Regions from separate parts of the Paenibacillus sp. GCM10028914 genome, predicted to be linked through region 2. Evidence: predicted binding sites of a transcription regulator. Region 2 holds the regulator's gene; the other holds the start of a gene.
What was found. The regulator Rex, encoded in region 2, represses fermentation and respiration genes when NADH is low (regulators of the CRP and FNR family bind a similar motif). The targets are predictions, from matches to a motif close to TTGTGAAATATTTCACAA.
Positions count from the first base shown of each region.

Region 1: adhE (bifunctional acetaldehyde-CoA/alcohol dehydrogenase) is a predicted target of Rex. The motif match lies at 2,061-2,078, and genes of this name have one in related genera.

Region 1 is NZ_JBHTFO010000018.1:636,706-640,283, reverse strand. It holds gene adhE (bifunctional acetaldehyde-CoA/alcohol dehydrogenase) at 1-1,985, opposite strand, end outside; gene ACFQV5_RS23505 (Crp/Fnr family transcriptional regulator) at 2,302-3,021, shown strand; gene ACFQV5_RS23500 (asparagine synthase) at 3,180-3,338, shown strand; gene ACFQV5_RS23495 (formate/nitrite transporter family protein) at 3,430-3,578, opposite strand, start outside.
Region 2 is NZ_JBHTFO010000018.1:801,647-805,224, reverse strand. It holds gene ACFQV5_RS24405 (amidohydrolase) at 1-919, opposite strand, end outside; gene ACFQV5_RS24400 (redox-sensing transcriptional repressor Rex) at 906-1,559, opposite strand; gene dinG (ATP-dependent DNA helicase DinG) at 1,606-3,578, opposite strand, start outside.

The DNA.
Region 1 (3,578 bases), 160 kb from region 2:
ATACCTGTATCAGCAACAGCTGTTTTAGGTAAGCTGTACACGAACTCAGGATCAATAATCGCTACGTCTGGAGTCAGCTCATAGTCAGCCAGAGGGTACTTCGTATTGCCTTGTACTTTATCTGTAATAACCGCGAACGAAGTTACTTCCGAACCTGTACCCGATGTCGTTGGAATCGCAACGAACTTCGCTTTTTGTCCAAGACGAGGATATTTATAGATCCGTTTACGAATATCCATGAATTTTTGTTTCAGGTTGTTGAAATCTGTATCTGGGTATTCATAGAACAGCCACATTGCCTTGGCAGCATCCATCGGCGATCCTCCACCGAGTGCAATGATACAATCCGGTTGGAATCTCTTCATCATTTGAGCACCGCGCTCAACTGTTGTTGTCGATGGATCTGGTTCTACCTCCGAGAATACTTCAATAGCAACCGGTACCTGGCGCTGACGCAAATAGTGCTCAACCTTTTCTACATAACCCAGCTTCACCATCATTGGGTCAGTAACGATTGCTACACGAGTGATATCCGGCATTTTGGCAAGGTATTGAGTCGACCCTTTTTCAAAATAAATTTTGTTCGGCACTTTGAACCATTGCATATTCACGGTACGGTGATTCACCCTTTTCACGTTGATCAGATTAACTGCACTTACGTTCGAAGATGTAGCATTTCGTCCATACGATCCACAGCCGAGCGTGAGCGATGGTAAGTTTGTGTTGTAAATGTCACCAATACCACCTTGCGAAGACGGTTGATTTACCAGCACGCGGCAAGTTTGCATACGATCCGAGAACTTTTGAATGATTTCTTCATTATTCGAATGAATTACCGAAGAGTGACCCATTCCGCCAAAAGCAACGACTTCTGCAGCACGTTCAATCCCTTGTTCTGCGTTCTTCACTTTATAGCAGGCAAGAATCGGGCTGAGCTTCTCAGCTGATAATGGGAATTTTGGTCCTACACCGTCGATCTCCGCTACAAGAATCTTCGTACCTTCAGGTACATCAATGCCGCAATCTTTAGCGATCTTAGTTGCTGGCTGCCCAACGATTGCAGGATTTACCGCACATTTCTCAGCCACGATTGCACCTGCGGTCAGTTTAGTTGCTTCTTCTTTGTTTACGAAGTAACAACCGCTCGCAATCATTTTTTTCTTCACTTGTTCAAAAATTGTTTCTTCTATAATAACGGCCTGTTCCGATGCACAGATCATACCGTTGTCAAATGTTTTCGAGAGGATGAGGTCATTAACAGCTTGATCAAGATCGGCCGATTTTTCAATAAAGCATGGTACGTTACCAGGACCCACACCGAGAGCTGGTTTACCGCAGCTATATGCTGCCTTAACCATTGCAGATCCACCTGTAGCCAAAATACAAGCAACATCAGGGTGATTCATCAGCGTATTCGTTTTATCCATGGAAGGAGCATCAATCCATTGAATACAGTTTTCAGGAGCGCCATGCTTCACTGCAGCTTCCAGCAAAATTTTAGCTGCTTCCCGGCTGCACGCTTGTGCGGATGGATGGAATCCAAAGATAATTGGGTTTTTGGTCTTAATCGCAATGAGTGCTTTGAAAATCGTTGTTGATGTTGGATTCGTTACTGGAGTGATACCCATAATGATGCCTACAGGTTCAGCAATCTTCTGGTAATTACCGTAAGGATTGTCTTCAATGACGCCAACCGTTTTCTCGTATTTAATACTGTTATGAATATACTCGGTTGCGAACATGTTCTTGATGATTTTGTCTTCGTAAACACCCCGGCCTGTTTCTTGCACGGCCATTTTAGCCAAATACATATGTTTATCTAGACCAGCTAATGCCATGGCTTGAACGATTTCATCAATCTGTTCCTGATTCAGAGCTTTAAACTGCTCACTAGCTCGATTCGCCTTATTGATCAATCCTTGAATGTAATCTTTTGCAGTTTCCTGTTGCTTAATCTCCGTAACTCCATTGTTCTTAACAGCCATTTCCCTCATCCTCCTGTAAAAAAATGTTTTTTATCTCTCTGTACTTCGATAATATCACAGGGTTCTCCAAAAAGATAGTGAATTTTTTCACAAAGATAAAAGTTTTTTTCAGAAATAATTACAAGCGCTTACATCCAGCTTAATTCCCCACTTGTCTGTGTTTTCTTACACTTCTATTTCATTGTTTCTAGTGAAATTCATCACAATGTTTGAAATATCGCCACTTTTTCCTCTCTTTCACATCCCACAAGTGAATGTATTCACGTTATAATTTATTTAAATTTAACAGAAAAATTTAGAGTTAGGGGATATAGACATGAAAACTTTGGATTGTGTCATTGAAACCCAAGGAAATACTAGCTGTTTCTCAGAGCAAAATCTCAACCGACTCCTTGTAAGTATGAAGGATCGTATAATACCAGAAGGTTCACATCTATTTTGGGAAGGCGACTTCTCCGACAAATTGTATTACATTAAGCGTGGACGTATTAAATTGACTAAATCCACTGACGAAGGTAAAGAACTAATCCTATATATGTACCAAGCGGGCGATATGGTAGGCCAAGCCGATCCTTTCTTTAGCACGAAACATAGTTTTTCGGCCGAAGTGCTTGAAGAAACTGAAGTCGGGGTCATTGAACATAAAGATTTAGAAATTCTTATTTGCCAACACTGTGATTTTGCTATTGATTTCATGAAATGGATGGGTATCCATCACCGCATTACCCAAACCAAGTTCAGAGATTTAATGATGTATGGTAAGCCAGGCGCTCTTAGTTCCACCCTCATCCGCCTTAGCAACACATATGGAGAAACGCAGGCGGACAATTCGATCCTGATTAACAAAAAAATCACCCATACCGATTTATCGAATATGATCGGTGCAACGCGTGAGAGCGTAAACCGTATGCTTAGCGATCTACGAAAAAAAGAAGTTGTTGAGTATGCGAGCGGAATGATTGTCATTAAGAACTTAGCTGCACTCCAGGAAATTTGCCACTGTGAGCTTTGTCCAAATGAAATCTGCAGAATTTAATATTGTTGCCTATTATTTATTCACAATAGATTAGGCTGAAATAGAATGATTAGAGACGCTCCAATTCATTGGGCGTCTTTGTTGTTATACATAAAAGCACTGTAACCGCCCATAATAAAGAGGGTCGTTCCAATTCATTCATTAAAGGAGTGTTTTGCATGCGTGAAGGTTTGATTCCTGCTGTTCTTGGAACTGTAGTATCTGCTTCCGGCGCCGCTCTGTTAAGCAGCAAGTATAAACTTGCCGCAACCGGAATTTTGGGGTTTGGCCTCGCTCATATAGTATTGGGTGCGATTGACCTTGTAGAACACCGGTAGACTGTTTTGGAAGACTTATTATAAAAGGACACTCTTTAAGCCATAAATCGGCTAAGAGTGTCCTTTTTTCTATCCAACATCAAAATAATATCTATTTATGGTTACGAGGCTTCCCCTTTACTGGTGAAATGAACCAATACGCCATGCCTACAAATACGCCTCCACCGATAATATTCCCCAGTGTAACTGGAATCATATTGCTAATCCAACCGGCAATCGATACCGTTTCGGGATGTCCCG
Region 2 (3,578 bases):
TGCTTGCAGGACCATCAGTACCTAAAGAAACGGTTACTCCAGCCTTAAGCAATTCTGGTACTCTTGCTACACCACTTGCCAGCTTCAAGTTACTTCCCGGATTATGAGATACCGCAACCTGATGAGCCGCCAAAATCTCAATCTCCTCATCCGTTAAATGAACCCCGTGAGCTACAAGTGCCGGTCTGGAGAAAAATCCTAGCTTCTGCAAGTGAGCTACAGGTCTTAATCCATATTCCTGAACATTCTGCTCTACTTCTGTAGTCGTTTCCGACATGTGAGTGTGCAAGGGTAAGTCCAGATCATGAGCAGCCTGGACGAACTTTTCAATGTAATCAGGAGGACATGTGTAAGGTGCATGCGGCGATATCATGGTCGTAATACGACCATTTGCTGCGCCATGCCAATCCTTTGCGAAGGCAATAGCCTCATCGAGCTTGTGCTTCTGGACATCAGGAGCACACAAACCGATTACGCCGCGTGTAAGTACCCCGCGCATACCCGATTGTTCCGTTACAGCAGCGACCTGATCCATATGATCATACATATCAAGGAAGGTCGTTGTTCCTCCCTTAAGCATTTCAATTACGGAAAGCGACGTTCCCCAGTATACATCATTCGCTGTGAACTTTGCTTCCATTGGCCACATCTTCTCCTGAAGCCATACTTGAAGAGCAAGGTCATCTCCATGTCCGCGAAGAAGCGACATAGCTGTATGACCATGCGTATTAATTAACCCTGGCATGAAGAAGAGATGTGTACCGTCAATAACTTCTATATCTTCCTCGACTACAGGCTTTTCTTCACCGATATAGGTAATTAGGTCGTCCTCAACTACCATATAACCACGGAGAACAGACTTTCCTTCCCGTAGCACGGCAAAGGTACCGTTTGTAATCATCCATTTATGCTTCTTCATGTTCGGTATCTTCCTTTCCATTAACCAAGTAATAGGCCAGACTTTGCAGATCAGTTGTGAAGTCAGCCGTATGGATTCGGATATGAGGCGGTGCTTTCAAAATGATTGGAGCGAAATTAAGAATCGCTTCAATACCTGCCGAAATAAGATTATCGGCAACAGCCTGCGCTTCCACATCTGGAACGGTGATGATACCGATTCGTATGTTATATTCTTTAATTGTTGCCGTCAGTTCTTCCATTGGCTGTACAACAATATTATTAATCTTGGTGCCCACTTTTGGACTGTATGCATCAAAAATAGCTACAATTTTCATATTATCTTTCAGAAAAGCATTGTAGTTAGACAAGGCTTGTCCAAGATTACCTGCACCCACAAGCACTACGTTAATTTGTTGATCCAGCTTTAAAATATGACGGATTTTTTCGATTAGGTAACTGACATCGTATCCAATACCCTTTCTACCGAAATCTCCAAAATAGGCCAGATCCTTACGAATTTGTGCTGGGTTTAGATCAAGTTTTTGCCCTAACTCTTGTGAGGACACAGTTGCTACCTCACGAATATGAAGCTCATTCAAATAGCGCAAGTAAACGGGCAGTCTGCGAACAACGGCCTCTGATATTTTATCCGATTTCATGCATGCTCCCCCTAATGATAATGTCAAATTATAATTCGACTTGTTATTATACTGTTCCTTCTCCATGAAGCCATTCCGTAATACGAGGTACCATTTGCTCCGTTGGCATATGTTCCATTTTAGGCCCTGGAAGTGAGTACAAAAAATGTTTTCCATAATAGGATTCAATTACACGGGTATCATATACGATGACAATCCCTTTGTCTTGTGCAGTCCGTACAAGTCGCCCAAATCCTTGTTTAAAACGAATAACAGCCTGTGGCACTGAAAGCTTCATGAATGGATTTTTCTTCTGTTGCTGGAGCAGCTCACTCTTCGCTTCCACTAATGGATGATTAGGCGGTTGAAACGGCAAACGAACGATTGCAAGACACGTCAAAGCTTCACCTGGGATATCTACCCCTTCCCAGAATGAGCTGGTACCCAGAAGAACCGACGCGCTGCTGTCCTGAAATCTGCGAATCAGTTTGGTTCTGCTCGTTCCGTCCATCCCTTGTCCAAGAACCGCAATGTCACTTGATGATAATGCTTCTTTCAATGGTTCATAGACCTGTCGAAGCATCCGATATGAAGTAAATAACACCAGCATTCTTCCCTTAGTTGCCATTGCGGCATCTTTAAGGGACTGAACAAGTGTATTTACGAAAAGCGGATCTCCCACTGTGCCCTTGACACTCGGGAAATCTCTTGGAATTAACAACAGTGCCTGCTCTCTGTAGTTAAAAGGCGAAGGCAGTTGGACCGTGTTAAGACGTCCCAGGTCTGAAGCTTCCTGTAGCCCTAAATTATCGATCATGTACTGGAATGATTTATCAACAGAAAGTGTTGCAGATGTCAGAATCACACTTTGTTTTTTATCGAAAAACAATTCCTTCAGTTGTCCACTTACATCGACAGGCACCGCATACATCTGAAGAGACTTACTTCGAAAATTCCCGTTAGCCTCCATCCAGTAAACAATACCCTCATCGTTTAAAGTCATAAAAAACTTCAAATTCTCTCGATGTGAGGCAAGATCCTTGAAAAGTCCATTGATATCGGTTATTAAGCTATCAGCACTATAGTCATCCAATTCTTCTCGTATCTCTGATGTGAGCGTATCTCCCTTACGAACGACATCACCTAAGATTAGATGAATTTGATTCTCAAGCTCGGTTAAGCTATCCCAGTCCTTAGGCTTCTTCGAAGGAGTAAGCCGAAGCGTAAACTGCCCCGTCTCCCCTGATGCATCTCCGCGTTCAGGAAGAATATTAAACAGATTGTCATTTAGACGATCCCAAGTCTCCTTAACCGTTATAAGATCAGGAAAGATCCGATCTATAACTGACGTCCATTCCCCCGCCTTTTCATGGGCCGAAGTTTGTAATAATTGACGCAAAGCCGGTAGCTGTCCGTTACGACTATCCTTATAAAGCCGTGTAAGGGTATGTACTACCGAAAAATATTTCAAGTTAAGACCTAGATGCTTACCCGCTACGTCTTCCAGATGATGAGCTTCATCAATCACCAGGCGTTCATATGCAGGTAATAGCTGATGATTTGCCTTCACATCCGTGAAGAGTTTTGAATGATTCGTAATGACTACATCCGCAATACCTGCCTCATGCTTTGCACGATGGTAAAAACATTTTTTAAACCATGGACAAGCTCGGCCCAAACAAGAGTCTGATTCGCTGGCTACGGTTTCCCAAAAATCTCCCCCTCGGCCCCCAAGATTTAATTCTTCATCATCACCTGTTTCTGTCTGCGTTAACCAGACAATCATTTGAGCAGATGTGATGATATCTTCTTTAGGTGTGCTGAAGTCTCTCCTATTTATTTTATGTTCAAATTTTCTCAAACACAAATAATGCTGTCTCCCTTTGAAGACGGCGGCTTTGAACGGAAACGGAATTACCTTAGTCATCAACGGAATATCCCGCTCTCGCAGCTGTTCCTGAAGGTTAATCGTATGCGTGCTGACCATGACCTTCTGATCCTGTTTCACACTCTGGTATATTGATGGAAGCAAATAACCTA